Regions from separate parts of the Enterobacter cloacae complex sp. HYC080_NIDB genome, predicted to be linked through region 3. Evidence: predicted binding sites of a transcription regulator. Region 3 holds the regulator's gene; each other region holds the start of a gene.
The links. The regulator CRP, encoded in region 3, controls carbon source genes, mostly activating them, when cyclic AMP is high. The targets are predictions, from matches to a motif close to ATGTGANNNNNNTCACAT.
Positions count from the first base shown of each region.

Region 1: a site for CRP is predicted at 5,569-5,586, ahead of aaeR (HTH-type transcriptional activator AaeR). Genes of this name have one in related genera too.
Region 2: a site for CRP is predicted at 4,284-4,301, ahead of O1723_RS20040 (YjcB family protein). Genes of this name have one in related genera too.
Region 4: a site for CRP is predicted at 3,081-3,098, ahead of O1723_RS06425 (YfcZ/YiiS family protein). Genes of this name have one in related genera too.

Region 1 covers NZ_CP114212.1:514,264-522,025, forward strand. Annotated here, with positions in the region: gene yhdP (AsmA2 domain-containing protein YhdP) at 1-3,043, shown strand, start outside; gene tldD (metalloprotease TldD) at 3,128-4,573, shown strand; gene aaeR (HTH-type transcriptional activator AaeR) at 4,625-5,551, opposite strand; gene aaeX (p-hydroxybenzoic acid efflux pump operon protein AaeX) at 5,731-5,934, shown strand; gene aaeA (p-hydroxybenzoic acid efflux pump subunit AaeA) at 5,942-6,874, shown strand; gene aaeB (p-hydroxybenzoic acid efflux pump subunit AaeB) at 6,880-7,762, shown strand, end outside.
Region 2 covers NZ_CP114212.1:4,214,567-4,222,328, forward strand. Annotated here, with positions in the region: gene ghxP (guanine/hypoxanthine transporter GhxP) at 1-32, opposite strand, end outside; gene O1723_RS20020 (glutathione S-transferase family protein) at 327-998, opposite strand; gene soxR (redox-sensitive transcriptional activator SoxR) at 1,380-1,838, opposite strand; gene soxS (superoxide response transcriptional regulator SoxS) at 1,937-2,263, shown strand; gene O1723_RS20035 (EAL domain-containing protein) at 2,270-3,835, opposite strand; gene O1723_RS20040 (YjcB family protein) at 4,363-4,644, shown strand; gene ssb1 (single-stranded DNA-binding protein SSB1) at 4,704-5,231, opposite strand; gene uvrA (excinuclease ABC subunit UvrA) at 5,483-7,762, shown strand, end outside.
Region 3 covers NZ_CP114212.1:408,151-415,912, reverse strand. Annotated here, with positions in the region: gene O1723_RS01860 (biotin-independent malonate decarboxylase subunit beta) at 1-235, opposite strand, end outside; gene mdcC (malonate decarboxylase acyl carrier protein) at 228-527, opposite strand; gene O1723_RS01850 (triphosphoribosyl-dephospho-CoA synthase) at 537-1,394, opposite strand; gene mdcA (malonate decarboxylase subunit alpha) at 1,394-3,049, opposite strand; gene O1723_RS01840 (hydrolase) at 3,278-4,300, shown strand; gene O1723_RS01835 (YheU family protein) at 4,297-4,515, shown strand; gene O1723_RS01830 (phosphoribulokinase) at 4,546-5,415, shown strand; gene O1723_RS01825 (OsmC family protein) at 5,502-5,906, opposite strand; gene crp (cAMP-activated global transcriptional regulator CRP) at 6,218-6,850, shown strand; gene O1723_RS01815 (YccS/YhfK family putative transporter) at 6,908-7,762, shown strand, end outside.
Region 4 covers NZ_CP114212.1:1,344,027-1,351,788, forward strand. Annotated here, with positions in the region: gene O1723_RS06410 (formate/nitrite transporter family protein) at 1-435, opposite strand, end outside; gene mlaA (phospholipid-binding lipoprotein MlaA) at 751-1,503, shown strand; gene fadL (long-chain fatty acid transporter FadL) at 1,548-2,831, opposite strand; gene O1723_RS06425 (YfcZ/YiiS family protein) at 3,204-3,488, shown strand; gene fadI (acetyl-CoA C-acyltransferase FadI) at 3,726-5,036, shown strand; gene fadJ (fatty acid oxidation complex subunit alpha FadJ) at 5,036-7,183, shown strand; gene sixA (phosphohistidine phosphatase SixA) at 7,393-7,762, shown strand, end outside.

The DNA.
Region 1 (7,762 bases), 110 kb from region 3:
GAAGGGAAAATTCGCCAGCGGCGATATCTGGTTGAAGCAAGGGGGCGCAAGCTGGAAGGGCGAAAATCAGCAGCATCAGCTTTCCGTCGATAACCTCACCGCGCATGTGACGCAGGAGAAAGAGGGCTGGCAGTTTGCTATTCCGGATACGCGCATCACGATGGACGGCAAGCCGTGGCCGCGCGGTGCGCTGACGCTGGCCTGGATGCCGGAGCAGGACGTGGGCGGCGCGGCCAGTAAACGCAGCGATGAGCTGCGTATCCGCGCCAGTAACCTGGATCTGACAGCCATCGAAGGCCTGCGCTCGATGGCGGCGAAACTCTCCCCGGATTTGGGCGAGATTTGGCTGGCAACGCAGCCGAGCGGCAAGATTGATGCGCTGGCGCTGGATATCCCGCTTCAGGCCACAGATAAAACCCGTTTCCAGGCCTCGTGGAACGATCTTGCCTGGAAGCAGTGGAAGCTGCTTCCAGGAGCCGAGCACTTCAGCGGCAAGCTGGAAGGTAGCGTGGAAAACGGCAGGCTGACGGTGGATATGCACAACGCCAAAATGCCTTACGAGACGGTCTTCCGTGCGCCGCTGGAAATTGAACAGGGCAATGCGGTGCTGAACTGGCTCCGTAATGATAAGGGCTTCCAGCTTGATGGCAGGCATATCGACGTCAAAGCCAAAGCGGTACATGCACGCGGCGATTTCCGCTACCTGCAGCCAGATGGCGATGAGCCCTGGCTGGGTATTCTGGCCGGCATCAGTACCGATGATGGTTCTCAGGCCTGGCGCTATTTCCCGGAAAACCTGATGGGGAAAGCGCTGGTCGACTATCTGAGCGGCGCGATTCAGGGCGGTCAGGCGGATAATGCCACACTGGTCTACGGTGGTAATCCGCACCTTTTCCCGTACAAACATAATGAAGGTCAGTTCCAGGTGCTGGTGCCGCTGCACAACGCCACCTTCGCGTTCCAGCCTGGCTGGCCTGCGCTGAAAAACCTGGATATCGAACTTAACTTCCTCAATGACGGCTTATGGATGAAGTCAGACAGCGTTGCGCTGGGCGGCGTGACGGCCAGCAACCTGACGGCTAACATCCCGGACTACTCAAAAGAGAAGCTGCTTATTGATGCCGACATTAACGGTCCAGGTAAAGCGGTGGGGCCGTACTTTGAGGAGACGCCGCTGAAAGAGTCTCTGGCGGCGACACTGCAGCAGCTCCAGCTTGATGGCGATGTGAATGCTCGCTTACATCTTGATATCCCGCTGGACGGTGAGATGACCACCGCCAAAGGTGATGTCCGTCTGAAGAACAACAGTCTGTACATTAAACCGCTTGAGAGCACCCTGAAAAACCTCAGCGGGCAGTTCAGTTTTGTGAATGGTAACCTCAAGAGCGAGCCGCTGACCGCCAGCTGGTTTAATCAGCCGGTGAATATTGACTTCACAACCACTGAGGGTGAAAAAGCTTACCAGGTGGCCGTCAATCTGGACGGTAACTGGCAGCCTGCGCGTATGGACGTCCTGCCGAAGCCGATCGCGTCATCAGTGGATGGCGCGGTAGCCTGGAATGGCAAAGTGGCTATTGAGCTGCCGTATCACGCAGGCGTGCAGTATAAGGTCGATATCACGGGTGACCTGAAAAACATCCACAGCCAGTTGCCCGCGCCGCTGGATAAACAGGCCGGACAATCGCTGCCGGTGAAGGTCAACGTCGATGGCAACCTGAACAGCTTTGCGTTGACCGGAAATGCGGGCAGCACAAACCATTTCAACAGCCGCTGGCTGCTTAATCGCAAACTCACCCTCGACAGGGCTATCTGGACGACGGACAGCAAAACCACGCCGCCACTGCCCGACCATGAGGGCGTTGAGCTCAATCTTCCGCCGATGGATGGCGCGGAGTGGCTGGCGCTGTTCCAGAAAGGCGTTGGACAAAACGTGGATGAAGCCGCCCAGTTCCCGCAAACCGTTACGGTACGCACGCCGTCGCTGATGTTGGGCGGACAGCAGTGGAACAACCTTAGCATTGTTTCTCAGCCCACCGCGAATGGCTCCAAAGTGGAGGCGCAGGGTCGGGAGATCAACGGCACGCTTACCATGCGTAATAACGCGCCGTGGCAGGCAGCGATTCGCTATCTCTACTACAACCCGGCCACCGCGAGTAAAGATCAACCGGCGAATACATCGCCGCTGAGTCAAGCCTCCCGCGTCGATTTTAGCGGCTGGCCCGATCTCCAGCTGCGCTGCGCGGAATGCTGGCTGTGGGGGCAAAAATATGGCCGTATCGACGGCGATTTTGCCATCCAGGGGAATACGCTTACGCTCTCCGGCGGCCTGGTCGATACCGGTTTTGGCCGCATGACGGCCGCAGGGGAATGGGTCAATAACCCGGGCGAACAGCGGACCTCCCTGAAGGGCGACATTAAAGGCAACAAACTGGATGCGGCAACCAATTTCTTTGGCATCACTACGCCGCTACGGGGATCGTCATTTGACGTGAATTACGATCTTCACTGGCGAGACGCGCCGTGGAAGCCAGACGAAGCGTCACTGAACGGCATTTTAAAAACCCGCTTTGGCAAGGGGGAAATCGCCGATGTGAGCACGGGGCGCGCCGGGCAGATCCTGCGCCTGCTGAGTTTTGATGCGCTGCTGCGCAAGCTGCGCTTCGATTTCAGCGACACCTTCAGCGAAGGTTTCTACTACGATTCCATCCGCAGCACGGCGTGGATAAAGGACGGCGTGATGCATACGGATGACACGCTGGTAGACGGCCTGGAAGCGGATATCGCCATGAAAGGCTCAGTCAATCTGGTACGCCGTGAGCTGGATATGGAAGCCGTGGTGGCGCCGGAAATTTCCGCGAGCGTGGGCGTGGCGGCGGCGTTTGTGGTGAACCCGATAGTGGGTGCGGCGGTATTTGCTGCCAGTAAAGTGCTGGGGCCGCTGTGGAGCAAAGTCTCGATTCTGCGCTATCGCATTACCGGTCCGGTGGATAAACCCCAGATTAACGAGGTACTGCGCCAGCCGCGCAAAGATGCACAGCAATGATTTGACGTGGGCAGGTAATTGCCTCACTCTCAATAAATACGATTTTTATACCGCCACGGGCGGCAACGAACGAGTAGCAATACGATGAGTCTGAACCTGGTAAGTGAACATTTGCTCGCAGCGAACGGCCTGAGCCATCAGGACCTGTTCTCCATTCTTGGTCAACTGACCGAACGCCGTCTCGACTACGGCGATCTCTATTTCCAGTCGAGCTATCACGAATCCTGGGTTTTAGAAGACAGCATCATCAAAGATGGTTCTTATAACATTGACCAGGGCGTCGGCGTGCGCGCCGTCAGCGGTGAGAAAACCGGTTTTGCCTATGCCGACCAGATTAGCCTGGCTGCACTGGAGCAAAGTGCGCAGGCTGCACGTACCATTGTGCGTGATACTGGCGATGGCCGTGTGAAAACCCTCGGTGAAGTGTCGCACTCTGCGCTCTATACCAGTATCGATCCGCTGCAAAGCATGAGCCGCGAAGAGAAGCTGGATATTTTGCGCCGCGTGGACAAAGTGGCGCGTGCTGCAGATAAACGCGTGCAGGAAGTCTCTGCCAGCCTGAGCGGTGTTTATGAACTGATTCTGGTGGCGGCAACGGACGGTACGCTGGCCGCCGATGTGCGTCCGCTGGTGCGTCTTTCCATCAGCGTGCAGGTTGATGACAACGGTAAACGCGAGCGTGGCTCCAGCGGCGGCGGCGGTCGTTTCGGCTATGACTGGTTCCTGGGCGATGTAGATGGCGAAGCGCGCGCTGACGCGTGGGCAAAAGAAGCCGTGCGCATGGCGCTGGTGAATCTTAATGCTGTTGCGGCTCCCGCCGGGACATTCCCGGTGGTGCTGGGCGCAGGCTGGCCGGGCGTGCTGCTGCACGAAGCGGTGGGCCACGGTCTGGAAGGCGACTTTAACCGTCGCGGGACATCCGTGTTCAGCGGTCAGATTGGACAGCTCGTCTCATCTGAGCTGTGCACCGTGGTGGATGATGGCACCATGCCTGACCGTCGCGGTTCGGTGGCTATCGATGATGAAGGTACGCCAGGCCAGTACAATGTGCTGATTGAAAACGGCGTGCTGAAAGGTTACATGCAGGACAAACTCAACGCGCGCCTGATGGGTGTCGCGCCAACGGGTAATGGCCGTCGTGAATCTTACGCGCACCTGCCAATGCCGCGCATGACCAATACTTACATGTTGCCGGGCAAATCCACGCCGCAGGAGATTATCGAGTCTGTAGATTACGGTATCTTTGCGCCAAACTTTGGCGGCGGCCAGGTGGACATCACCTCCGGTAAATTTGTCTTCTCTACCTCAGAAGCGTATCTGATTGAGAAGGGAAAAGTGACCAAAGCGGTAAAAGGTGCGACCCTGATTGGTTCCGGTATCGAAGCCATGCAGCAGATCTCTATGGTCGGTAACGATCTGAAGCTGGACAACGGCGTGGGCGTCTGCGGTAAAGAGGGCCAGAGCCTGCCGGTTGGCGTCGGCCAGCCAACCCTGAAAGTGGATAATCTGACGGTGGGCGGTACAGCGTAGTTTTTCACCGCCTCACCCTAACCCTCTCCCCAACGGGGAGAGGGGAAAGGCCTATTCTTTCCTTCTTCCCCGCATCCCCTGAAACAGCTCCGCCACGTCCACAAAATAGTCGGTCAGATAGTTGATACACACCTGCACTTTGAGCGGCAGCTTGTCCTTTTCGGTATACAGGGCGTAGACCGGGCGCGGATCGGATTGATAGCGAGGGAAAAGGATCTCCAGCACGCCGCTGTTGATCTCATTGATCACCCACATCAACGGGACGTAGGCGATCCCCGCACCGGCCACCAGCCAGCGCGAAATAGTCATCGGATCGTTAGTGACGAATCGCCCTTCCGGCAGCAGCCGGGTGGAGATCCCCTCCGGGGCAATCAGCTCGAATTCATTGTCGGGTCGCACGCTGTACTCCAGCCAGGAGTGGTTGGTGAGATCCGCGGGTTTCTCCGGAACGCCGTACTGCGCAAGATAGCTTTTCGAGGCGCAGACAACCATCGGCATGCTGCCCAGTCGACGCGAGAAGAGGCTGGAATCCTGCAACGCCCCCACGCGGATCACCACGTCCAGACCATCGGCGATCAGATCCGGCGCCGGGATACCTGTCACCAGATTGACGGTAAGCCCGGGGTACTCCTTCAGCATATCCGCGGTCATGGCAGCGAGTACATTTTGTGCCATAGTTGAAGAACACCCTATACGGAGTGTGCCGATCGGGGTGTTGTTAAAGGCGTAGAGCTGTTCATGGACGTCCTGCACTTCGTGCATCATGCGTCGGCAGCCCTGATAGTAAATTTTACCCGCCTCCGTCAGCCCAATGCTGCGGGTACTGCGGTTGAGCAGCTTGACCTGTAACTCATCTTCCAGTTTAGAGACCGTCTGGCTAATGGATGAGACGCTCATCTGAAGCTGACGTGCCGCGGCGGTAAACGAACCCAGTTCAACCACTTTGGCGAAGACCGACATGCGTTTTAAACGTTCCATTGTTCACTCTGGCTTAAAAGTGATTTAGATCACATATTATAGATAACAGCATAACAGTTACGTTAATATATTATTAATTACATAACGGCTGCGCCATTCTCGCCCGACGTTTCTTGCTCTTCTGCGATGGCGTGCGCTAAAAAATTCTGAAGCCTGCACTCTCTCTTATCAAGGTCAACATGAGTCTGTTTCCCGTTATCGTGGTGTTCGGTCTGTCGTTCCCACCGATATTTTTCGAGCTACTTTTATCACTGGCGATCTTCTGGCTGGTGCGCAAGGTGCTGGTCCCTACCGGGATTTACGATTTCGTCTGGCACCCTGCATTGTTCAATACCGCGCTGTATTGCTGCCTGTTTTACCTGATATCGCGCATGTTTGTCTGAGGTTGATGTGAAAACGCTAACAAGAAAAATCTCCCGCACTGCCATCACGATGGCGCTGGTTATCCTCGCCTTCATCGCTATTTTTCGTGCCTGGGTCTATTACACCGAATCACCGTGGACGCGTGATGCGCGCTTCAGCGCTGATGTCGTGGCCATCGCCCCCGATGTGGCTGGTCTAATCACGGCGGTGAATGTTCACGATAACCAGCTGGTGAAAAAAGATCAGGTTCTGTTCACCATCGACCAGCCTCGTTACCAGAAGGCGCTGGAAGAAGCGGAAGCAGATGTCGCCTATTACCAGGCGCTGGCATCGGAAAAACGCCGTGAGGCGGGCCGCCGTAACCAGTTGGGCGTTCAGGCCATGTCCCGTGAAGAGATAGACCAGTCTAACAACGTGCTGCAAACCGTGCTGCACCAGCTGGCGAAAGCGCAAGCCACGCGCGATCTCGCTAAGCTCGATCTGGAGCGCACCGTGATCCGCGCGCCATCCGACGGCTGGGTCACTAACCTCAATGTCTATGCCGGGGAGTTTATTACCCGTGGCTCCACTGCCGTGGCGCTGGTTAAACAGAACTCCTTCTACGTGCTCGCCTATATGGAAGAGACCAAGCTGGAAGGCGTGCGTCCGGGTTATCGTGCGGAAATCACGCCGCTGGGCAGTAACCGCGTCTTCAAAGGTACCGTCGACAGTGTCGCTGCAGGGGTGACCAACTCCAGCAGCTCTAACGATACTAAAGGAATGGCGACGGTGGATTCCAACCTGGAATGGGTGCGTCTGGCGCAGCGTGTGCCGGTACGTATTCACCTTGATGAACAGCAGGGCAACCTGTGGCCAGCGGGGACCACGGCGACGGTGGTGATCACCGGTGAAAAAGATCGGGATGCCAGCCAGGACTCCTTCTTCCGTAAAATTGCCCATCGCCTGCGCGAGTTTGGTTAATCGCCATGGGTATCTTTTCCATCGCCAGCCAGCACATTCGCTTCGCCGTGAAGCTGGCCTGTGCCATTGTGCTGGCGCTGTTTGTTGGCTTTCACTTCCAGCTTGAAACCCCTCGCTGGGCGGTCCTGACGGCTGCAATAGTTGCGGCGGGTCCTGCCTTTGCCGCGGGCGGGGAACCCTATTCTGGCGCGATCCGCTATCGTGGGATGCTGCGTATCATCGGGACGTTTATCGGCTGTTTCGCGGCACTCACCATTATTATTCTGATGATCCGCACGCCATTGCTGATGCTGATGGTGTGCTGTATCTGGGCGGGTTTCTGCACCTGGATTTCGTCTCTGGTGAAAGTGGAAAACTCCTACGCCTGGGGGCTGGCGGGTTATACCGCGCTGATTATTATCATCACCATTCAGTCTGAACCTTTGCTCGCGCCGCAGTTTGCCGTGGAGCGCTGCAGCGAGATTGTGATCGGTATTGTGAGTGCGATTGTCGCTGACCTGCTTTTCTCTCCACGCTCCATCAAACAGGAAGTCGACCGTGAACTTGACGCGCTGATCGTTGCCCAGTACCAGCTGATGCAGCTGTGCATTAAGCATGGCGACAGTGAAGAGGTGGATAACGCCTGGAGCGGGCTGGTTCGCCGGACGCAGGCGCTGGAGGGGATGCGTAGCAACCTCAACATGGAGTCCTCGCGCTGGGCCCGTGCGAACCGCCGCCTGAAAGCCCTCAATACTGTCTCCCTGACGCTGATTACCCAGGCGTGTGAAACGTATCTCATCCAGAACACCCGTCCGGAAGCGGTCACCGATACGTTCCGTGAGCTGTTTGCCGAGCCGGTGGAAACCGTGCAGGACGTGCATAAACAGCTTAAGCGTATGCGTCGGGTGA
Region 2 (7,762 bases), 750 kb from region 3:
GAACCGCCGGTACGCGCAGATGGCGTAGACATAGAAAACATCCCCTGAGAGTTTTTATAGAACGTTCATAAGCGTGGTGGAGACGCCACTGCCAGCTAAACGTCAAATCCTTGTCTTGCGTTTGCGACGAAAGGGCGTCACAAAAAAAGCAAACGTTTAGCTCCGCGCTTAAAAACGGGTGGTCAAATTAAGGCAAACGATTATCCAGCCTAAACACCGCCCTTTTCAACTGAACTTTATCGTTTTTCGCTAAAATTCGCTTATGACGCTGAAGAAATAAACAGAGGATGCGCAAACGTTATCGTCTATGCGCAATTTGTTTACATTTAATCCTCACCCGGGATGGATAATGGCCCACCCTGTTCCAGGGTTCGCCTCCAGCCGGGACTGTTATCGACCTTTTGCTTCCAGGCCTCAATATGCGGCAGATTGTCGATGCCCCCACGCGCCAGCAGGGCAAAGATCGGGAAACTCATCTGAATGTCGGCCATGCTGAGCGCGTCCCCGGCAAACCAGCTGTTTTGAGCGAGATGCGAATCAATAAAGCGCGCATGCGTTTCCAACTGGGGATTGAGATACGCTTTCTGCACCCCCTTACCCAGCGCCTTGCCCAGGAGTCGGATGCCTGGCGGCACGGGCGGCTTGCCGAGGCTGTTGAAAACCAGCTTCATTAACAGCAGTGGCATCAGCGATCCTTCCGCGTAATGCAGCCAGAAGCGGTATTGCACCTTATGCGCCGGATCTAACGGCTTAAGGCGCGATTCGGCATCATAGGTTTCCTGGAGGTACTCCAGAATGGCACCCGATTCCGCGAGGATCAGTCCGTTATCTTCGATGATGGGTGATTTGCCCAACGGATGCACCTTTTTGAGAGCCTCCGGCGCCAGCATGTTCTTTTCGCGCTGGTAGTGAACGATCTCATAAGGCAGGGCGAGTTCTTCCAGCGCCCAGATCACACGATGTGAGCGCGACTGGTTAAGGTGATGTACCGTGAGCATGGTCTTCTCCTGTGATTCATACTTTTTAACTATAGAAAATTGAACAACACCGCGAAAAAAATTCGGCTAAAAACCGGTCAGCGACGCTGGCGAAAAAACGGGGCTTGCATAGAATTAAAGTGTCAGCACAATCCGGAACCTCACCAACCAGCTCGACACGAGGGGTGCTGATGTCGGGGGAAACCCTCCCGTGAACCAGCGGGATAGAGAGAAAGACAAAGACCGGGAAAAACTAAAGCGCCCTTAGTGGCGCTTTAGTTCTTTATAGGGTGCGTGTGTATGCCGGGTGGCGGCTGCGCCTTACCCGGCCTACGTTCGAGAATGTGGTTTTTGTAGGTCGGGTAAGGCGCAGCCGCCACCCGACGCGCAGGCCGCAGAGACTTACTCCTCCTCCAGCAGCCGCGCCCCTGTCCCCTGCTCGCCCAGCCTGTCGCCAGGGTTCCGCAACGGGCAGTCGCTGCGGGACAGACAGCCGCAGCCGATACAACCGTCCAGTTCATCGCGCAGCGCAACCAGCGTATGAATACGTCTGTCCAGCTCTTCACGCCACTGGGAGGAGAGCTCTTTCCACTCTTTCGGGCTCAGCGTGTGGCCCTCCGGCAACACCCCAAACGCCTCACCTATCGTCGCCAGGGGAATGCCGATTCGTTGCGCAATTTTGATAATCGCCACATAACGGAGAACGTCACGGGTATAGCGGCGCTGGTTTCCGCCGTTACGGATGCTTTTAATTAACCCTTTGCTTTCATAGAAGTGGAGCGCCGATACCGCAACACCGCTTCGCTTTGCCACTTCGCCGGGGGTTAAAAGCGCTTTAATACGCGGCAATCTCTTTTCCATAAAACCTCTTTACCTCAAGTTAACTTGAGGAATTATACTCCCCCGCAGAGAAAACGACGAATCAACCAAGAAAGTTGTATCTACAGAGGGGCAACCTTATGTCGCATCAGCAGATTATTCAGACACTTATTGAATGGATTGATGATCATATCGATCAACCGTTGAACATCGATGTGGTCGCTAAAAAGTCGGGCTATTCGAAATGGTATTTACAGAGAATGTTCCGCACGGTTATGCATCAAACCCTGGGTGAGTACATTCGTCAGCGCAGATTACTGCTGGCGGCGCAGGCGTTACGCTCAACGCAGCGACCGATTTTTGATATCGCGATGGATCTTGGCTATGTGTCGCAACAAACCTTTTCCCGCGTGTTTCGCCGCGAGTTTGACCGTACGCCGAGCGACTATCGCCACCAGTTGAATTAATCACCCTTAGTGCAAAGGTTGCTGCTGCCAGGTCATAAATTCCTGGGGCGGCATCGCTTTCGCGAAGTGCCATCCCTGACAGAACTGGACGCCGCGCTTCAGCAACCAACTCACCTGCTCTGCCGTTTCGACCCCTTCCGCAATGGTTTTAAGCCGCAGGCTTTGCGCCATCTCGATAATATGCTCGGCGATCAGATGGCTGGTGCTGTTGGTCGTTAGAGTATCGATAAACGATTTATCGATTTTCAGAATGTCGACGTTCAGCGAATAGAGATTGTGCAGGTTCGAGTAACCGGTCCCGAAATCATCGATCGCCACTTCATAACCCGCCTGCCGGAAAGCCTGAATCACCGGTGTGGTTTTTGGCACATCAATGAACCCACGTTCCGTCACTTCGATTTTGATTTGCTGAGCACGGACGGCATAGTGGCGCGCCTTGTCAGAAATCATGGCGATCAGCCGTGAGGAGTGGAAATCCGTGGCCGACAGGTTAATTGAAATATAGAGATGCGGATGCTCAGCCAGGAAATGACCCAGATCGCTGAATACCTCCTCAACGACATAATCCGTAATCCGCTCGCTCATTCCCTCTTTTTCAGCCAGCGGAATAAACTCAGCCGGACTCATCACCTGTCCGTTGAAACCCGGCCAGCGCAACAACGCCTCTGCCCCCACGCACTGGTTGTTCTTGATATCAATAATCGGCTGGTAGTGCAGGCAAAGCTGTCGTTTGTGCAACGCCCGATGCAGCAACCGCCCTGGCGAATTAAGCTCGCGGTGCGTCCGCGACCATACCAGCAAAATAATAATGCTGCAGATCATCCCCAGCGGCAGCGTCAACGTCGCCTGATGGTAGAGCGTTTCGTAAAAACGCTTATTTGACGTCGACACGATAGCGGCAATCGGCCGTTTTGGTGATTTCACGACGGTATAGAAACGGTTATCTTTTTGAAATACCGATTCCTTATCCTGAATCATCGAATTTAATAAAGAAGGATTAGCTTTCTGGCTAACGGAAAAGAATGCATTGGTTACCGTGTCGTACACTCCCCAGGAGAGAGAATGATCGGTAGACATCACTTCGCTGTAAGAAAGCGGATTGACCACCACGACATAATTTCCACGCTGCATATATGTCATTTTATAGCCAGTATAAAATGGCGTGTCGCGAAAATAATAGATAGCGATGTCAGGTTTACGGGTGTAATTGGCAATCGGGATCGCGTAAGGTTGGTCCGGCGTAAAAACGGTTGAACAAAGAAAATTCTGACCTTCTGCATAAATTAAATCAGCGACAAACAGGCGGCCACGCACAACGTTCAACATATATTGGCGATGTTCCGGTGTACAAAGTTTACCCTGATATTTTTCGGCCTCGTCCCGGGCCAGATCAACTTGTTGAATAACCAGTTCTGTTTTGTCTAAAGCCAGTTCAGCAAATGTACGGAGCTGAGCGCTTGTTTCCGACACGGCTCTTAGCTGGGCAAACCATAGGGCAAGCATCACCGGCAGCATAACTACCATGATGATCCCTACTACCCTGAGCATTTTGCGCCGCGCGCTACGATTCATTTCCCGCCCTATATCCCTGCATGTTGTACGCCTGTAGTAATGAAGGCCGGATGCTTTGTTAAACAGGTGATTACGTTGCATGAATCATGCGAAGTTAGCAACTGACTTTTAGTATTAAAAATCTTAAATTTCGTTATGACGATAATATTTTCCCGTAAGCTAAACTGTAAGTATTCGTTCCGTTTCAATTAAGGGAAATAATTATCCAGCGCACATGTGGGGTTTGAAGATAACACAACAGAGAATCGATGTTTTATAAATGCCCGGCTATTACCACATTATTTTCAGGATGAGCAAAAAATAACGTGCCACTTATAAAAACCTCGTGGCTGGCCCATCGTGTGTCCGCTCAGCCAGGTATCGGGACCCAGGTACCCGGCACCATCGCCTTTTTTGCGTAATAAAATCCCCATTTTGAACGCTCAGACGCTGGCGAATAAATCAACAAATGTGATATAGTTCACACATATTCTGTAACGAGAAACACCGTTTCATTCAGTTCGTCTGTTTTGTAGAGGATGGGTTCTATGGCAACCATTACTACCAGCATGGTTCTCCTGCGCTGGCCTTTGTTGAGCGCGGTACTGATGTTTTTAGCCAGCACGCTGAACATTCAGTTTCGTAAATCTGACTACGCGGGTCTTGCGGTCATCAGCACTCTGCTGGGACTTGGCGCGGCTTGCTGGTTCGCAACGGGCCTGTTGGGCATCACCCTGCTGGATATTGCCGCTGTCTGGGAAAATATTAAAGTCGTGATGGTAGAGGCAATGAGCCACCAGCCACCAGACTGGCCAATGGTGATTACCTGATTCCTGTATAAACAAAAAACCCAGACGATGTCTGGGTTTTTTGTTTGAGCATCCGTTGATCAGAACGGGATGTCGTCGTCGAAGTCCATTGGTGGCTCGTTAGACGGTGCCGGAGCAGACTGCTGCTGCGGACGAGACTGTGCGCCGCCGCTGAACTGGTTGCCGCCCTGTGGCTGCTGAGGCTGACCCCAACCGCCCTGCTGCTGCTGACCGCCACCTGCTGGCGCGCCACCGCCCTGACGGCCGCCCAGCATCTGCATGGTACCGCCAACGTTTACCACAACTTCGGTGGTGTACTTCTCAGCGCCGGACTGATCGGTCCATTTACGGGTGCGCAGCTGGCCTTCGATATAGACCTGAGAACCTTTACGCAGATACTCACCGGCAACTTCTGCCAGTTTGCCAAACAGCACCACGCGGTGCCATTCAGTCTGCTCTTTCATCTCACCGGTCGCTTTATCACGCCAGGATTCGGAAGTAGCCAGCGTAATGTTGGCAACTGCGCCACCACTCGGCATGTAGCGTACTTCCGGGTCCTGGCCCAGATTACCGACGAGAATCACCTTGTTTACGCCTCTGCTGGCCATGTTCGTGTCTCCTGAATACGTTTCTTAATAGTGTAAACGCGCGAGTGTACCATTTCCAGACGCCACTTTGATAGTTGCGTAGTATCTTCCAGAGTTCGCGCGCGAACTGAACATTGTTACACAGCGAATCATAAAATGCATTCCAATACTGTATATTCAAACAGGTTAAATTGTGTCATAATTAGCCGTTTCTGACAGCCGTTTGTCCTTCAAACAAACCAGGCAATCCGTGTTTCAACCGGGAAAGGTGAATGGATAAGATCGAAGTTCGGGGCGCCCGCACCCACAATCTCAAAAATATCAACCTCATAATCCCTCGCGACAAACTCATCGTCGTGACCGGGCTTTCGGGGTCTGGCAAATCCTCACTGGCTTTCGACACCTTGTATGCCGAAGGACAGCGTCGTTACGTTGAATCTCTCTCCGCGTACGCGCGTCAGTTCCTGTCGCTGATGGAAAAACCGGATGTCGATCATATTGAAGGGTTATCGCCTGCGATCTCCATCGAGCAGAAGTCGACTTCGCATAACCCGCGTTCAACGGTCGGTACCATTACTGAAATTCACGACTACCTGCGTCTGCTGTATGCGCGCGTGGGTGAACCGCGCTGCCCGGACCACGACGTCCCGCTGGCGGCGCAGACCGTGAGCCAGATGGTGGATAACGTGCTGTCGCAGCCGGAAGGCAAACGCCTGATGCTGCTGGCGCCAATTATTAAAGAGCGTAAAGGCGAACACACCAAAACGCTGGAGAACCTGGCAAGCCAGGGCTATATCCGCGCCCGTATTGACGGCGAAGTGTGCGACCTGTCGGATCCACCAAAACTGGAGCTGCAGAAAAAGCACACCATTGAGGTGGTGATCGATCGCTTTAAGGTGCGTGAAGACCTCGCGACGCGTCTTGCGGAATCGTTCGAAACGGCGCTGGAACTCTCCGGTGGTACCGCCGTTGTTTCCGATATGGACGACCCAAAAGCGGAAGAGCTGCTCTTCTCCGCCAACTTTGCCTGCCCGATTTGCGGCTACAGCATGCGCGAGCTGGAACCGCGTCTGTTCTCGTTCAACAACCCGGCAGGCGCATGCCCAACCTGCGACGGCCTGGGCGTACAGCAGTATTTCGACCCGGACCGCGTGATCCAGAACCCTGAGCTGTCGCTGGCAGGCGGCGCCATTCGCGGCTGGGATAAGCGTAACTTTTACTACTTCCAGATGCTGAAATCGCTGGCGGAGCACTATAAGTTCGACGTGGAAGCGCCATGGGCCAGCCTGAGCCCGAACGTGCACAAAGTGATCCTGTTCGGTTCCGGTAAAGAGAACATCGAGTTCAAATACATGAACGATCGCGGTGATACCTCCGTGCGTCGCCACCCGTTCGAAGGGGTGCTGCACAATATGGAGCGCCGCTACAAAGAGACCGAATCCAGCGCGGTACGCGAGGAGCTGGCGAAGTTCATCAGCAACCGCTCCTGTGCCACCTGTGAAGGCACGCGTCTGCGTCGCGAAGCGCGTCATGTCTTTGTCGAAAACACGGCGCTGCCGACCATCTCAGACATGAGCATCGGCCACGCGATGGACTTCTTCAACAACCTGAAGCTCTCCGGTCAGCGCGCGAAAATCGCTGAAAAAGTGCTGAAGGAGATTGGCGATCGTCTCAAGTTCCTGGTGAACGTGGGTCTGAACTACCTGACGCTTTCCCGCTCGGCAGAAACGCTGTCCGGCGGTGAGGCCCAGCGTATCCGCCTGGCCAGCCAGATTGGCGCAGGCCTGGTGGGCGTGATGTACGTGCTGGATGAGCCGTCAATCGGCCTGCACCAGCGCGACAACGAACGTCTGCTCGGCACGTTGGTCCACCTGCGCAACCTCGGTAACACGGTGATTGTGGTGGAGCACGACGAAGACGCGATTCGCGCTGCGGATCACGTGATCGACATTGGTCCTGGCGCGGGCGTACACGGCGGTCAGGTGGTCGCGGAAGGGACGCTGAAAGATATTATGGCGGTACCCGAGTCGCTGACCGGCCAGTACATGAGCGGCAAGCGTAAGATTGAGGTGCCAAAACAGCGCGTAGCGGCAGATCCGGAAAAAGTGCTGAAGCTGACCGGCGCGCGCGGCAACAACCTGAAAGATGTGACGCTGACGCTACCGGTTGGCCTGTTTACCTGCATCACTGGCGTGTCCGGTTCCGGTAAATCGACGCTGATTAACGATACCCTGTTCCCGATTGCGCAGACGGCGCTGAACGGTGCGACGCTGGCCGAGCCCGCGCCGTACCGAGACATTCAGGGGCTGGAACATTTCGATAAGGTTATCGACATTGACCAGAGCCCGATTGGCCGAACCCCTCGCTCGAACCCGGCGACTTATACCGGCGTCTTCACGCCCGTACGTGAACTGTTCGCCGGCGTACCGGAAGCGCGTTCACGCGGGTACACGCCGGGACGGTTCAGCTTTAACGTGCGCGGCGGCCGCTGTGAAGCGTGCCAGGGCGATGGCGTCATCAAAGTTGAGATGCACTTCCTGCCGGACATCTAC
Region 3 (7,762 bases):
TGCTGCCGCCCTGGAACGCACCTTCAATGGCGACCACAACGGCTGGCTGACCGTTGATCGTGCCTTTCGCCACCACCATGCCGTCGTCCGCCTGCGGAACAATGCCCTGTGGCCCAAGCCACGGAGAGATAATGCCTTCAAACGGATCCAGCAGTTCGCGATAGCTACCCTCATCGAGCAGGGCCTGCGCACGCTGGCGTGCTTTCAATTCGATAAAGCTGCTGTCATCACGCATGGCTCACCCCCTCAAAAACCTGTTCGATACGAATGCGAGCCACGCCCGGCGTCGCGCCGAAATCATGAATGGTCAGTTTTCCTGCTGGCAGGCTACTGACCGTTTGCAGGCGGTTGAACAGTGCCTCCCAGCGACCCCGGCTGTTGTCGACGGAGGTGGTGATATCAATGGTTAACGTCTGGCCCGGTTCGGCGGTGAAGAGCACCTCCATATCCCCGGAACCGACTACCCCTGCCAGGGCCCTGCCGCTTAACGCGCGGCTGGCTGGCACGGTCAATGTGATTTTTTCCATAACATCCTCTTAATGCTTTGAATAAGGCGTTTCGACGCGATCGAGAAACAGCGTGGCAGCAAGCAGGTCAGCAGCGCCGCCTGGGGAGGCGTTTAGCGCCAGCATCTGACGGTCTAAGTTAGCCAGCGCCTGCTGGCCTGCAGCCGTTGCACAACCTCCGGCGTTCAGTACCGCACGGGCACCGTCCTGCATGGCGTCCAGCCCCTCCAGCCCGGCGCGCGACAGCACGCAGGTGTCGGTAAGCGACGTCATGATCGCCATCAGCGCGTCAAGCCTGGCGTGCGTTTCACTGCTGCCGTTGAGACGGCTCAGGCGAAGCTGCGGCAACGCGCGCTGCATAATGTGCGGGAACGCCTGCTGAGCCTCTTCGCGTGCACCCGGTACGCGGTAGCGGTGCGTGGCGCGAAGGCCTTTGCTGAACACTTTCGGCGCCGCCTCGTCAGGGAGTTTCGCCAGCTGCGCGGCAGTGCGGGCGACGTCGTGCGCCCTGGCTTCCCCGCCCAGCATCGCCACCGCGCTGACCAGCAACCCCAGCGCCCAAATCGCGCCGCGATGGGTGTTTACGCCACACGTTGCAGCCATCATCTGCTGCTCGCCTTCGCGACCAAGACGGCCAACGGTTTGCCGAAGCGCAATATCTGCCGGACGCAGCCAGCTTTGCTGCGCCAGCGCCTGAAACGTCGGGGTCAGGCTGCGCGCGGAGCGCTCCATCAGCGCAAGGGATAAATCGTGGTGCGCACCGTTCCCCCGACTGTCCACCAGACCGGGTTTCGGGCTTAATCGTGCTTCGTCAATCAGACACTGCGTGGCGGTTCGCGCCAGCCATTCGGCACCGCCTTCAACCTGAATCTGGGGCAGAAGTTTCATTACCAGCTCCGGAATTTCGCAGGTGGGTTGTACAGACCGCCGGACCATTCAACGAGGTCTGACACGCTGCCCGCCGCCAGCAGAGAGCGGGTGGCGTCGGTGCGGCGAATACCCATATCTTCCGGATAAACAACCTTGCCGCTCTGGCGCAGTTCCGCCACGCGTTTAGCATCCACGCCCAGGCCGATATCGGTAATCCCCGCCACAGCGGCGACCATGGCACGACGCTCCTCAAGATCTTTGGCGCGATAGAGGTAAGCAATCCCCTCTTCCGTCAGCACGTGCGTCACGTCGTCGCCGTATATCATGACCGGCGCCAGAGGCATCCCGGACGCTTTTGCCACGTCAACAGCATCAAGCTTTTCCACAAAGGTCGGCTTTACGCCCGCCTGGAAGGTTTCCACCATCTGCACGACCAGTTTTTTACCGCGCTGCATCGGGTCAGGTTCGGTGATCATGTTCAGCCAGGCCGGTGTAGCGTGGCGACGACCATGTGGGTCGTGCCCCATGTTTGGCGCACCGCCGAAGCCGGAAAGACGACCGCGTGTCACCGTTGAGGAGTTGGCGTAACCATCAACCTGCAGAGTTGAGCCGATAAACATATCGACCGCATACTGACCGGCCAGCTGACAGAACGCACGGTTGGAACGCATGGAGCCGTCGGCACCGGTAAAGAAGATGTCCGGACGGGCGCGGATGTACTCTTCCATCCCCAGCTCGCCGCCGAAGCAGTGCACGCTTTCCACCCAGCCGCTTTCAATTGCCGGGATCAGCGTTGGGTGCGGGTTCAGGGTCCAGTGCTTACAGATTTTGCCCTTCAGGCCGAGCTGTTCGCCGTAGGTCGGCAGCAGCAGTTCAATCGCTGCGGTGTTAAAACCGATCCCGTGGTTGAGGGACTGCACCTGATGTTCCGCGTAGATGCCCTTAATCGCCATCATCGCCATCAGGATGTGTTCCTGTTTGATCAGTCGCGGATCACGGGTAAACAGCGGTTCGATAAAGAATGGCTTGTCGGCAACGACAACATAGTCAATCCAGGAGCCCGGAATATCGACGCGCGGCAGGTCGCATTCGTCGTCCACCAGTTCATTCACCTGCGCAATCACAATCCCGTCGTGGAAGGCCGCGGCTTCCACCAGTGCCGGAGTATCTTCGGTGCTCGCCCCGGTGTAGAGGTTGCCTTTGCGGTCTGCTTTAAACCCCGCAATCAACGCCACGTTGGGCGAGAGGTCGACGTAGAGGCGTGAATAGAGCTCGATATAGGTATGGATAGCGCCGATTTCGAGCTGACCATCTTCCAGCAGCTGGGAGATTCGCAGGCTCTGCGTCCCGGAGAAGGAGAAGTCCAGCTTGCGGGCGATGCCTTTCTCAAAGATATCCAGATGCTCGCTACGGCCGACGCTCGGCATGATCATATGCAGATCGTGGACAATTTGCGGGTTCACTTCAGCCAGCGAGCGTGAAAGGAAATCGGCCTGCTTCTGGTTGTTACCTTCCAGAACGACCTTATCGCCAGGGGCGATCAGTTTTTCCAGCATGGCGACAAGATCGCCGGTTGGCAGTACCTTGCCCTGCACCGGTACGGACGCCAGACGACGCGCTTTTTCGCTGCGTCGCGTGTTCCATTGCCGGGTGGGTGTTTGCCCAGATAACATTATTAACCTCCTGATTCAGCTAATCATTTTGATTTGCTTAACGTTGAGTAAAGTGTGCGCTCTGGTGGGAAAGGCATCAATTAAGCGTAGAGCGGAATCATTAGCCTGAGAGTAATAATCACGGTAAAGATTTGTGATCGGGATCAGTTCATGTTTCGGAAAACCAGGCTAAACGGGGTACAATTCGGAAAGTATCGTTAATTTCCGACAAGAATCAGCATCGCGCTTATGACCCAAATCATTCCAACAGACTTCGACATTGCAGCCGAAGACAGCACCGAGTTCGTGCCCATGCGCGGTGTGTCCAACTGCCATTTGCAGACCATGCTGCCACGGCTGATCCGCCGTAAGGTTCAGTTCACGCCGCACTGGCAGCGGCTTGACCTGCCAGACGGTGATTTTCTGGATCTCGCCTGGAGCGAAGACCCCGAGCAGGCACGTCATAAGCCGCGTCTGGTGGTTTTTCATGGTCTGGAAGGGAGTCTGCACAGCCCTTATGCGCATGGATTGATTGAGGCAGCAAAAGCGCGCGGCTGGCTCGGGGTGGTGATGCATTTTCGTGGCTGCAGCGGCGAGCCAAATCGACAGAAACGCATCTATCACTCGGGTGAAACCGAAGACGGAACCTGGTTTTTACACTGGCTGCGGGAAAACTATGGCACCGTGCCAACGGCGGCCGTGGGGTATTCGCTGGGCGGAAATATGCTCGCCTGCCTGCTGGCCAAAGAGGGCGACAGCGTACCGCTCAATGCCGCAGTGATTGTCTCCGCGCCGTTTATGCTGGAGCAGTGCAGCTACCATATGGATAAAGGGTTTTCCCGCGTCTATCAGCGCTATCTGCTCAACCTGCTGAAAGCCAACGCCGCACGTAAGCTGAAGGCTTACCCGGATACCCTGCCGGTCAGCCTGCGCCAGTTGAAAAAGGTGCGCCGCATTCGTGAATTCGACGATCTGATCACCGCAAAAATTCACGGCTTCGCCGATGCGATCGACTATTACCGTCAGTGCAGCGCCATGCCGTTGCTCAGCAAAATCACCCAGCCGACGCTGATTATTCACGCCAAAGATGACCCGTTTATGGATCATCACTCTATTCCCGCGCAGGAATTCCTTCCCGACAATGTTCACTATCAGTTGACTGAACATGGCGGCCACGTTGGATTTATTGGCGGGACGCTGCGCCGCCCGAAAATGTGGCTGGAGGCGCGTATTCCTGACTGGCTTACTCCTTATCTGGACGGTGCAAAATGATCATCCCCTGGCAGGATCTGTCTCCCGAAACGCTCGATAATCTGATTGAAAGCTTTGTATTACGTGAAGGCACCGATTATGGTGAACATGAACGCTCACTCGAGCAGAAGGTCAACGATGTAAAACGCCAGCTGAAAAGCGGCGACGTGGTGCTGGTGTGGTCAGAACTGCATGAGACGGTCAATATCATGCCCCGCAACGCGTTTCACGGCTGACCTTCCAACCTTTTCAGTCAGGGAGTTGCTATGTCTGCCAGACATCCCATTATTGCCGTTACGGGGTCGAGTGGTGCGGGAACGACCACCACCAGCCTCGCGTTTCGTAAGATTTTCGCCCAACTGAATCTCCGGGCGGCGGAGGTCGAAGGCGACAGTTTTCACCGCTATACGCGACCTGAAATGGACATGGCGATCCGTAAGGCGCGCGATCTGGGTAAACACATCAGCTATTTCGGTCCCGAAGCCAATGACTTTGGCCTCCTTGAGCAAACCTTCCTGGAGTACGGTCAGAGCGGCAAAGGGCAATCGCGTAAGTATCTGCATACCTATGATGAAGCTGTGCCGTGGAATCAGGTGCCGGGCACCTTTACCCCCTGGCAGCCGCTGCCGGAACCCACCGATGTGCTGTTTTATGAGGGATTACACGGCGGCGTAGTCACCCCACAGCATGACGTGGCGCGTCATGTGGATCTGCTGGTTGGCGTGGTGCCTATCGTGAACCTGGAGTGGATCCAGAAGCTGACGCGCGACATGAGCGAGCGCGGCCATTCGCGCGAAGCGGTGATGGATTCGGTGGTGCGCTCCATGGAAGACTACATCAACTACCTCACGCCACAGTTCTCCCGCACGCACATTAACTTCCAGCGCGTGCCGACGGTGGACACCTCTAACCCGTTCGCGGCGAAAACCATCCCGTCGCTGGACGAGAGCTTTGTGGTGATCCACTTCCGCAATCTCGAAGGCATTGATTATCCCTGGCTGCTGGCGATGCTGCAGGGCTCGTTTATTTCGCACATGAATACGTTAGTGGTACCAGGCGGAAAAATGGGGCTGGCGATGGAGCTCATCATGACGCCGCTGGTGGAGCGGTTGATGGAAGGGAAGCAGATTGCGTGAGTTGTTCTGCCCGGTGGCGCTGCGCTTACCGGGCCTACGTTCATGCTTTTGTAGGGCGGGTCAGCGAAGCGCCACCCGCCAAAAGATTAAGCCTCGATCACTTCATACGAATGCGTGATTTTTACCGCTTTCTCCAGCATTAACGCCACAGAGCAGTATTTTTCCGCAGACAGATCCACCGCACGCGAAACCGCCGCGTCTTTAAGCGCTTTACCGGTGACCACAAAGTGCAGATTAATGTGGGTGAACAGGCGTGGCGCCTCTTCGCGACGTTCTGAGGTGAGTTTAACCTCGCAATCCGTCACGTCATGACGACCTTTTTGCAGAATCGACACCACGTCAATCGCGCTGCATCCACCCGCCGCCATCAGCACCATTTCCATTGGGCTGGGGGCTTTATCGCCGGAGTTACCGTCCATCAAAATCTGGTGCCCTGACGCGGATTCGCCCAGGAACGTTAAACCTTCAACCCATTTCACGCGCGCTTGCATATTCTTTAACTCCAACGTTGCATTTTCGGTGACAGATTACGCGTGCGTTACATTTCTCGCAACGGAAGGCGACCTGCATCATGCTGAAGCGAGACACCAGGAGACACGCGGCGAAAGCTATGCTAAAACACTCAGGATGCTACAGTAATACATTGACGTTACACATGTATGCAGAGGACATCAAACTTTACTGGCTGCGAAACGTTACGACAGCCGACTTCCCAGGGTATGGGTAAGAATTCGATTGCAACCCCAGAGTCCGGATGCATCTGATGACTCTGGTGACAGCTTATAACAGAGGATAACAGCGCATGGTGCTTGGCAAACCGCAAACAGACCCGACTCTCGAATGGTTCTTGTCTCATTGCCACATTCATAAGTACCCATCGAAGAGCACGCTGATTCACCAGGGTGAAAAAGCGGAAACGTTGTATTACATCGTCAAAGGCTCGGTGGCAGTGCTGATCAAAGATGAGGAAGGGAAAGAGATGATCCTTTCTTATCTGAACCAGGGCGATTTTATCGGTGAACTGGGCCTGTTTGAAGAAGGCCAGGAACGTAGCGCCTGGGTTCGTGCAAAGACAGCATGTGAAGTGGCTGAAATTTCTTACAAGAAATTCCGTCAGTTGATTCAGGTAAACCCTGACATCCTGATGCGTCTTTCTTCCCAGATGGCGCGTCGTCTGCAGGTCACATCCGAGAAAGTGGGTAACCTCGCCTTCCTGGACGTCACCGGTCGTATCGCGCAGACCCTGCTGAACCTGGCGAAACAGCCAGACGCCATGACCCACCCGGACGGCATGCAAATTAAAATTACCCGTCAGGAAATTGGTCAGATCGTCGGTTGCTCCCGCGAAACGGTGGGTCGTATCCTGAAAATGCTGGAAGATCAGAACCTGATCTCTGCCCACGGTAAAACCATCGTGGTCTACGGAACGCGTTAATTCCGCTCAAACGGCGTGCCATCGCAAGGTGTCACGCCGTTTTTGTCTCTATTCCCCATGTGGCGCAGGCTGATCTATCACCCGGAAGTTAATTACGCACTGCGACAAACGCTGGTGTTGTGCCTTCCTGTGGCCGTGGGCCTGATTCTGGGACATCTCCAGCAGGGTCTGCTGTTTTCTCTCGTTCCCGCCTGCTGCAACATCGCAGGTCTGGACACGCCGCATAAACGCTTTTTCAAACGCCTGATCGTTGGCGGTTCGCTGTTTGCTGGCTGTAGCCTCGCCGTGCAGCTTTTACTGGCGCGCGATATTCCGCTGCCGCTGATCCTGACCGTACTGGCGATGAGCCTCGGTGTTACAGCAGAAATCAGTTCCCTGCACGCCCGCCTGCTTCCCGCTTCACTGATTGCCGCCATCTTCACCCTGAGCCTCGCCGGGAATATGCCGGTGTGGGAGCCGCTGCTGATCTACGCCCTCGGCACGCTGTGGTACGGGCTGTTTAACTGGTTCTGGTTCTGGCTGTGGCGGGAACAGCCGCTGCGTGAATCTCTGAGCCTGTTGTATGTGCAGCTTGCAGATTACTGCGAAGCCAAATACACCTTGCTGACCCAGCATACCGACCCGGAAAAATCCTTACCGCCGCTGCTGACGCGCCAGCAAAAGGTGGTGGATCTGATAAGCCAATGCTATCAGCAGTTGCATATGCTCGCCGCCAACAAGAATCACGAATATAAACGCCTGCTGCGTACTTTCCAGGTGGGGCTGGATCTGCAGGAGCATATCTCCGTGAGCCTTCATCACCCACAAGAGGTGCAAAAGCTGGTCGAGCGCAGCCACGCCGAGGCGGTGATCCGCTGGAATGCGCAGACCGTCTCCACGCGCCTGCGGGTGCTGGCGGACGACATTCTCTAT
Region 4 (7,762 bases), 940 kb from region 3:
CACGCCCCACAAACGCAACAATAAACCGAAATTGCCGAGGGTAGGATTTTGCATCACTGGCAGAACGGCAGTCACCGTGTTTTCAGTAAACAGCTGCTGGCGGGCCATGATGACAATAATAAAGCCGAAGGTATAGCCGAGGTTCTCCAGTAAAAAACCGCCGGGTACACCCTCAAGTTGAACATGAAATATCCCTTTTGCGAGCAGTGACGCGCCCATTGACAGTCCCGCAGCGATGGCTGACCAGAAGAGGGCCATGGCATCGCGCTCCATCTCCTTTTCGCCATCCTGGCGTATATGTTCGTGAATTGCCATCGCGCGGGAGGGGAGGCGATCTTCATCAACTTCTATCTTCTCGCCGCGCGCTTTCTCCTCGCTCTCAATTTCAATATCCTCTTTGCTCTCTGCAATTTTGTCTTCACCCACTTCTTTCATAACGGCTCCCGGAGGTTGATCTTTCTTTTAAGCGTAGCGGCTTTTATCAGGATGCCTGTGGGGATGCTCTTAAATTGGCGGCAATGACAACAAAGGTGAGACATCTCTTTCAAAGGCATTATAAAATTGCCAGCGAAACGAATTCCAAAAGCCAGGCTATGCTGAGATCAGAGCCACGGTGTTTATTGCCCGTACTTGTGCTCATAGACATCGGTAAACGTGCTGTTACAATCACTTGCACGTTTACAGACGGAGCGCCAGATGCTTCGTTACGGATGGCAATCAACGATAGCCATACTGAACAGGGAGATATTTATGAAACTTCGGCTGTCGGCGCTTGCGCTGGGCATGACGATGCTTGTGGGCTGCGCCAGCTCCGGGGAGCAAACGGGACGCTCCGATCCTCTCGAAGGATTTAACCGCTCCATGTATAGCTTCAACTACAACGTGCTGGATCCGTATGTGGTTCGGCCGGTGGCAGTGGCATGGCGCGATTATGTTCCACAGCCTGCGCGTAATGGGCTAAGCAATTTTACCAGCAACCTCGAAGAGCCCGCGGTTATGGTGAACTACTTCCTGCAGGGTAACCCGTATCAGGGGATGGTGCACTTTACCCGCTTCTTCCTGAACTCCATTCTGGGGATGGGCGGCTTTATTGACGTCGCAGGCATGGCGAACCCGAAACTGCAGCGTGAACAACCGCACCGCTTCGGCAGCACCCTGGGGCATTATGGCGTAGGTTATGGTCCGTATGTCCACCTGCCGTTCTATGGCAGCTTCACCGTGCGTGATGATGGTGGCGATATGGTCGATACGTTGTATCCGGTCCTGTCGTGGCTGACCTGGCCGCTGTCGGTGGGTAAATGGACGGTGGAAGGGATTGAAACCCGCGCGCAACTGCTCGACTCAGACGGTCTGCTGCGCCAGTCTTCCGATCCTTACATTATGGTGCGTGAAGCATACTTCCAGAATCACGATTTTATTGCCAACGGTGGCAAGCTGAAGCCGGAGGAGAATCCAAACGCGAAGGCTATCGAAAACGAACTCAAAGATATCGATTCGGAATAAATAAAAAAGGTGAGCGATGCTCACCTTTTTCGATTTCAGTGCGCTTAGAACGCGTAGTTAAAGTTCGTACCGAACAGCCAGGCTTTACCTTCAGAGGTAAACTCGTACGGACCTTCCTGGAACGTCACTTTCTGACCGTGCATATAAGATACGCCCGCATCGATGGACGCATTCTCGTTGAACGCATATGTCGCACCAGCACTTAACCAGAAGCGGTCCTGATCCGGAATGGAAATGGAACGTTTGTCTGCCGGAACCGGGCTGTCGTCAAATGCGATACCGGAGCGGAAAGTCCAGTTTTTATCGTAGTAGTAGGTGGTACCCAACGCAATACGATAGGCGTCGTGGAAGCTTTCATCCTTATAGAACAGCGTTTGACCATTGTTGCCGGTTGCTTTCAGCTCCTGGAACTGGCTCCAGCTGGTGTAGGCCAGGCTATAGTGAATAGCCCATTGTGGTGCCACGCGGTTGTAACCGGAGACTTCCCACATTTCTGGTAAATGCAGCGACAGTGAACCTGGAACTGTCTGGTTTGAGGTGCCCCATGGAATGGTGGTACCCGCGCCTGGAACCAGGTTGTTGACTGGCGCCAGGATGCCGCTCTTGTAATCGCCGTCGAAGTCAATTTTCACTTCGGAACGATAGGTCAGGCCCCAACGGTTGTTTTTGTCCAGCTCATACAGGATACCGGCGTTCCAGCCATAGCCCCACTCATCACCTTTCAGGCTGGCAATTTTATTGCTGTTTTTCGGCAGGCTGGCAGTCTGCTCGCCGGAGTAACGCTCAATTTTTGCATCAGCGTAGACGGCATCAAAGCCCAGACCAAAGCTCCAGCTGTCGTTCAGACGATAAGCACCGCTCAGGTTCAGGTTCAGCGTCGTAAGATCGGTTTTACCGCCGTATTCACCTGCCGGATAGTTGTTATTGAATTCAGTTGCAAGGCCGTAGTTGGACGTGACGGACGCCCCCCAGCCAAATTGCTCATTAATAGGTGCAACGAAGTGCAGGTTGGGTACCCATGCGGTCGGGGCAATATTGTCCGCTTTCAGGCTCGCACCTGTGTAAGGCGACTTGCCAGAAATGTTGACATCAGGATCGATATATACCGCACCCGCAGAGAAGGTCGGGCGATCGAACATCATGATCAGTGCAGGGTTACGGCTGGCGTTACCTGCATCATCAGCAATTGCACCTTCCCCAGAATACGCGCGGCCAAGGCCAGAGGAAGAAAATTCGTTTAACTGAAAGCCCGCTGACCAGGCGGAAGTGGAGACGATTGCCACTGCGACTGCCAGCGCAGTCTTGTTGAACAGGGTTTTCTGGCTCATGACCATAACCTCATTGAGTTATTTTTATTCAATAATTGTTACATACCGTAACAGGAGCGCGAAGTGTAGGGTCTGAGGTTTGACAGACAAATCAGACCAGTGGCCAGAGTATAGGTCTGACCAGCTGGGATGTTGCAAGTTTGTTTATTAATATTTTCAAACATGTTTCATGAAACGAGATCTGGTTGGCAAAAATGTGACCATCGCGACTCAGTCAAAAGGGTGGTTTTTGTTTTAGATCATTTTTTAGTGTGATATTGGTCACTTATCCGATTTTGCGCCATTAACGGCTGGAGAGAGCCTGCGCCGGGGCGTAAAATAGCAGCATCGTGTTTATCTCGCGCGCTGCGCGAATACAGAGGAAATTGAGCTATGAGTAAATGCAGTGCTGATGAAACCCCGGTTTGCTGCTGTATGGATGTTGGCACCATCATGGACAACTCCGATTGCACAGCGTCTTACAGCCGTGTGTTCACCAACCGCGCTGAAGCGGAAGAAACCCTGTCCGCGCTGAGCAAGCGTGCGCGTGATGTTGAATCCGATCCGTGCGAAATCAAATCTACCTTCACCGAGGTGGACGGCGGCGTGAAGCTGGATATTGACTTCGTGTTTGCCTGCGAAGCAGAAACGCTGATTTTCCAGCTGGGCCTGCGTTAATTCCTGCGGGCTGGTGCCCTCACCCCGACCCTCTCCCACGGGAGAGGGTGCAAACACTAAAAAACGGTAACCTACGGGTTACCGTTTTGCTTTTACCTCGGGGCATTTTCTTTTTCTTCTCTGTGTCTTACCTCGCACTTTTTCGTTTCCCCAATTGGCTGAATGTAAAAAAATGGTTAAGACTATTATCAGGTCAGACCACTTAACGTTTGCGTCAATTTTTTACAGGGGAGTGTTATGAGTCAGGCATTACCGCTTATTACCCGTCAGGGCGATCGCATTGCCATTGTCAGTGGTTTGCGTACGCCGTTTGCGCGTCAGGCAACGGCGTTTCATGGCATACCGGCTGTCGATCTGGGGAAAATGGTGGTGGGGGAGATGCTGGCTCGCAGCGAAATTCCGCCTGAGGTCATTGAACAGCTGGTTTTCGGCCAGGTGGTTCAGATGCCTGAAGCTCCCAATATTGCGCGAGAAATTGTCCTCGGCACCTGGATGAGCGTTCATACGGATGCCTATAGCGTCAGCCGCGCCTGCGCGACCAGTTTTCAGGCGGTGGCTAACGTGGCGGAAAGCCTCATGGCGGGCACCATTCGCGCCGGGATCGCCGGAGGCGCTGATTCCTCTTCGGTACTGCCTATTGGCGTCAGTAAAAAGCTGGCCCGTATTCTGGTGGATGCAAACAAAGCCCGCACGACCGGTCAGAAGCTCAAACTCTTCTCGCGTTTACGTCTGCACGACCTGATGCCTGTACCCCCTGCTGTCGCTGAATATTCTACCGGCCTGCGCATGGGCGATACCGCGGAACAGATGGCGAAAACCTACGGCATTACCCGTGAGCAGCAGGACGCGCTGGCGCATCGTTCACATCAGCTGGCGGCGAAAGCCTGGTCAGAGGGCAAGCTCACCGACGAGGTGATGACCGCCTATACGCCTCCTTATCGGGAACCACTGGTTGAAGACAACAATATCCGCGGTACCTCGACGCTGGCGGATTACGCCAAACTGCGTCCGGCGTTCGACCGTAAACATGGCACCGTGACTGCGGCCAACAGTACACCGTTGACGGATGGGGCAGCCGCCGTGATCCTGATGAGCGAATCCCGCGCGAAAGAGCTGGGCATCACCCCTCTGGGCTATTTGCGCAGCTATGCCTTCACCGCCATTGATGTCTGGCAGGACATGTTGTTAGGTCCGGCCTGGTCCACGCCGCTGGCGCTGGATCGCGCAGGGCTGACGCTGGCTGATTTAACCCTGATTGATATGCACGAAGCCTTCGCCGCACAAACCCTGGCAAACGTACAGCTGCTGGCAAGCGAGCGTTTTGCACGTGATGTGCTGGGGCGCGCCCATGCCACGGGTGAAGTGGATCAAAGCAAATTCAACGTGCTGGGTGGTTCGATTGCCTATGGTCATCCGTTTGCGGCGACAGGGGCGAGGATGATTACTCAGACATTACACGAGCTACGTCGCCGCGGTGGCGGGTTTGGCCTGGTGACCGCCTGTGCGGCGGGGGGCCTGGGTGCTGCAATGGTTCTGGAGGCTGAATAATGGAAATGACATCTGCATTTAACCTGACGGTTCGCCTCGATAACGTCGCCGTGATCGCCATTGATGTGCCTGACGAAAAAATGAATACCCTGAAGGCGGAGTTTGGCATTCAGGTTCGCGCGATGCTCAGGCAGATCCGCGAAAACAAGGCCATTCGCGGTCTGGTGTTTATCTCGGCCAAGCCGGACAACTTTATTGCCGGGGCCGACATTAACATGATCGCCCGGGCGCAAAGTGCGCAGGAAGCGGAAGATCTTGCGCGTCAGGGGCAGCAGGTGATGGCCGAGATCAACGCGCTGCCGATCCCGGTGATTGCCGCGATCCACGGTGCTTGTTTGGGTGGTGGACTGGAGCTGGCGCTGGCCTGCCACAGCCGCATTTGTACTGACGATGCGAAAACCGTTCTGGGCCTGCCGGAAGTGCAATTAGGTCTCCTGCCTGGTTCAGGTGGCACGCAGCGTCTGCCGCGCCTGGTAGGGGTTAGCACCGCGCTGGAAATGATTCTCACCGGCAAGCAGCTGCGCGCCCGTCAGGCGCTGAAAGCCGGTCTGGTTGACGATGTCGTTCCCCACGCGATTTTACTGGAAGCTGCTGTAGAACTGGCGCTGAAAGGTCGCCAGCCAAAACGTCCTCTTCCGGTGCGAGAGCGTGTGCTGGCGGGTCCTCTGGGAAGGACGATCCTGTTCAACATGGTGGGCAAAAAGACCGAACAAAAAACCAAAGGCAACTACCCGGCGGCGAAACGGATCCTGGAGGTGATTGAAACCGGGTTGTCACAGGGAAGCAGTAGCGGCTATGCCGCTGAAGCCAAAGCCTTTGGCGAGCTGGCGATGACGCCGCAGTCACGGGCGCTGCGCAGCATCTTCTTCGCCAGCACAGAGGTGAAAAAAGATCCGGGCAGTGAGGCTGAGCCTGCTCCGCTGCGTGCAATTGGCGTGCTCGGGGGTGGGCTGATGGGCGGCGGCATTTCTTTCGTTACCGCAAGTAAAGGGAAACTGCCGGTACGCATCAAAGACATTAACCCTAAGGGAATCAACCACGCGCTGCAGTACAGCTGGCAGAACCTTGATCAAAAGGTCAAGCGCCGCCATATCAAGGCAAGCGAGCGTGATAAAACCCTGGCGATGATCTCCGGCACGACGGACTACAGCGGTTTTGCGCACCGCGATCTGGTGATTGAAGCCGTATTTGAAGATCTGGCGCTCAAGCAGCAGATGGTGGCGGACGTTGAACAGCATTGTGCGTCGCATACCATTTTTGCCTCGAATACGTCGTCATTACCCATCGGCGATATCGCAGCGAAAGCCGCACGTCCTGAGCAGGTGATAGGTCTGCACTTTTTCAGCCCGGTAGAAAAAATGCCGCTGGTGGAGGTGATCCCTCACGCCACAACCAGCCCGCAAACCATCGCTACCGTGGTGAAGCTGGCGAAAAAACAGGGCAAAACCCCCATCGTGGTTGCGGACAAAGCCGGCTTCTACGTCAACCGTATTCTGGCGCCGTACATCAACGAAGCGATGCGGCTGCTGACGGAAGGGGAGAAGATTGAGCACGTCGATGAGGCACTGGTAAAGTTTGGCTTCCCCGTTGGTCCTATCCAACTTTTGGATGAGGTGGGAATAGACACCGGCACTAAAATTATACCTGTACTGGAAGCCGCTTATGGCGATCGTTTTGCGCCGCCTGCAAATATTGTTTCTGCAATTTTGAAGGACGATCGCAAAGGCAGAAAAAATGAACGCGGTTTCTATCTTTACGGCGCGAAAGGGCGTAAAAGCAAGAAACAGGTCGACCCTTCTGTTTATGGGCTTATCCCGACCTCAGGTCAGGGGAGACTCTCCGCCGTTCAGTGTGCTGAACGTTGTGTGATGATGATGCTCAATGAAGCGGCACGCTGCTTTGGTGAGCAGGTGATCAAGAGCGCACGGGATGGCGACATCGGCGCCGTATTTGGTATTGGTTTCCCGCCGTTCCTTGGCGGCCCGTTCCGTTACATGGATACACTCGGCGCGGGTGAAGTGGTGGCTATTTTGCAACGTCTGGCAACGCAATATGGCCCGCGGTTTACACCGTGTGACGAATTATTGCAGATGGCGGAACGGGGCCAGACATTTTGGCCTGCAAGGGAAACTGTCCTCGTAAGCTGAGGTCAAAGAAGGGTAAATCCCGACGTGAATGAACCTGTTTTGGCGATTTTGTAAACAGAGATTGACTATACTTACGCCATTGAGGTAAAAAACAGCGTTTCATTCACCGAATGGATCAGGCACAATGCCCGGCCATCGGGTTTTCTACCTCAGAGCATTTATCGCGGGTAGTCAACGCCGGTGATTCTGGTTAACAAAAGCGGTGCAATATGCAAGTTTTTATCATGCGTCACGGCGACGCGGCACTCGATGCCGCCAGTGACTCAGTACGCCCTTTAACAGTCTGTGGTTGCGACGAATCTCGTCTGATGGCAACCTGGCTTAAAGGCCAAAAAGTGGATATCGAACGCGTTCTGGTGAGTCCGTTCCTGCGTGCAGAACAGACGCTGGACGTGGTAGGGGAGTGTATGAACCTGCCATCCAGTGTCGATGTTCTTCCTGAACTGACGCCATGCGGTGATGTCGGCCTTGTCAGCGCCTACCTTCAGGCACTGTGCAATGAAGGTGTCGCTTCCGCACTGGTCATTTCCCACCTGCCACTGGTTGGCTATCTGGTTTCTGAGTTGTGCCCGGGCGAAA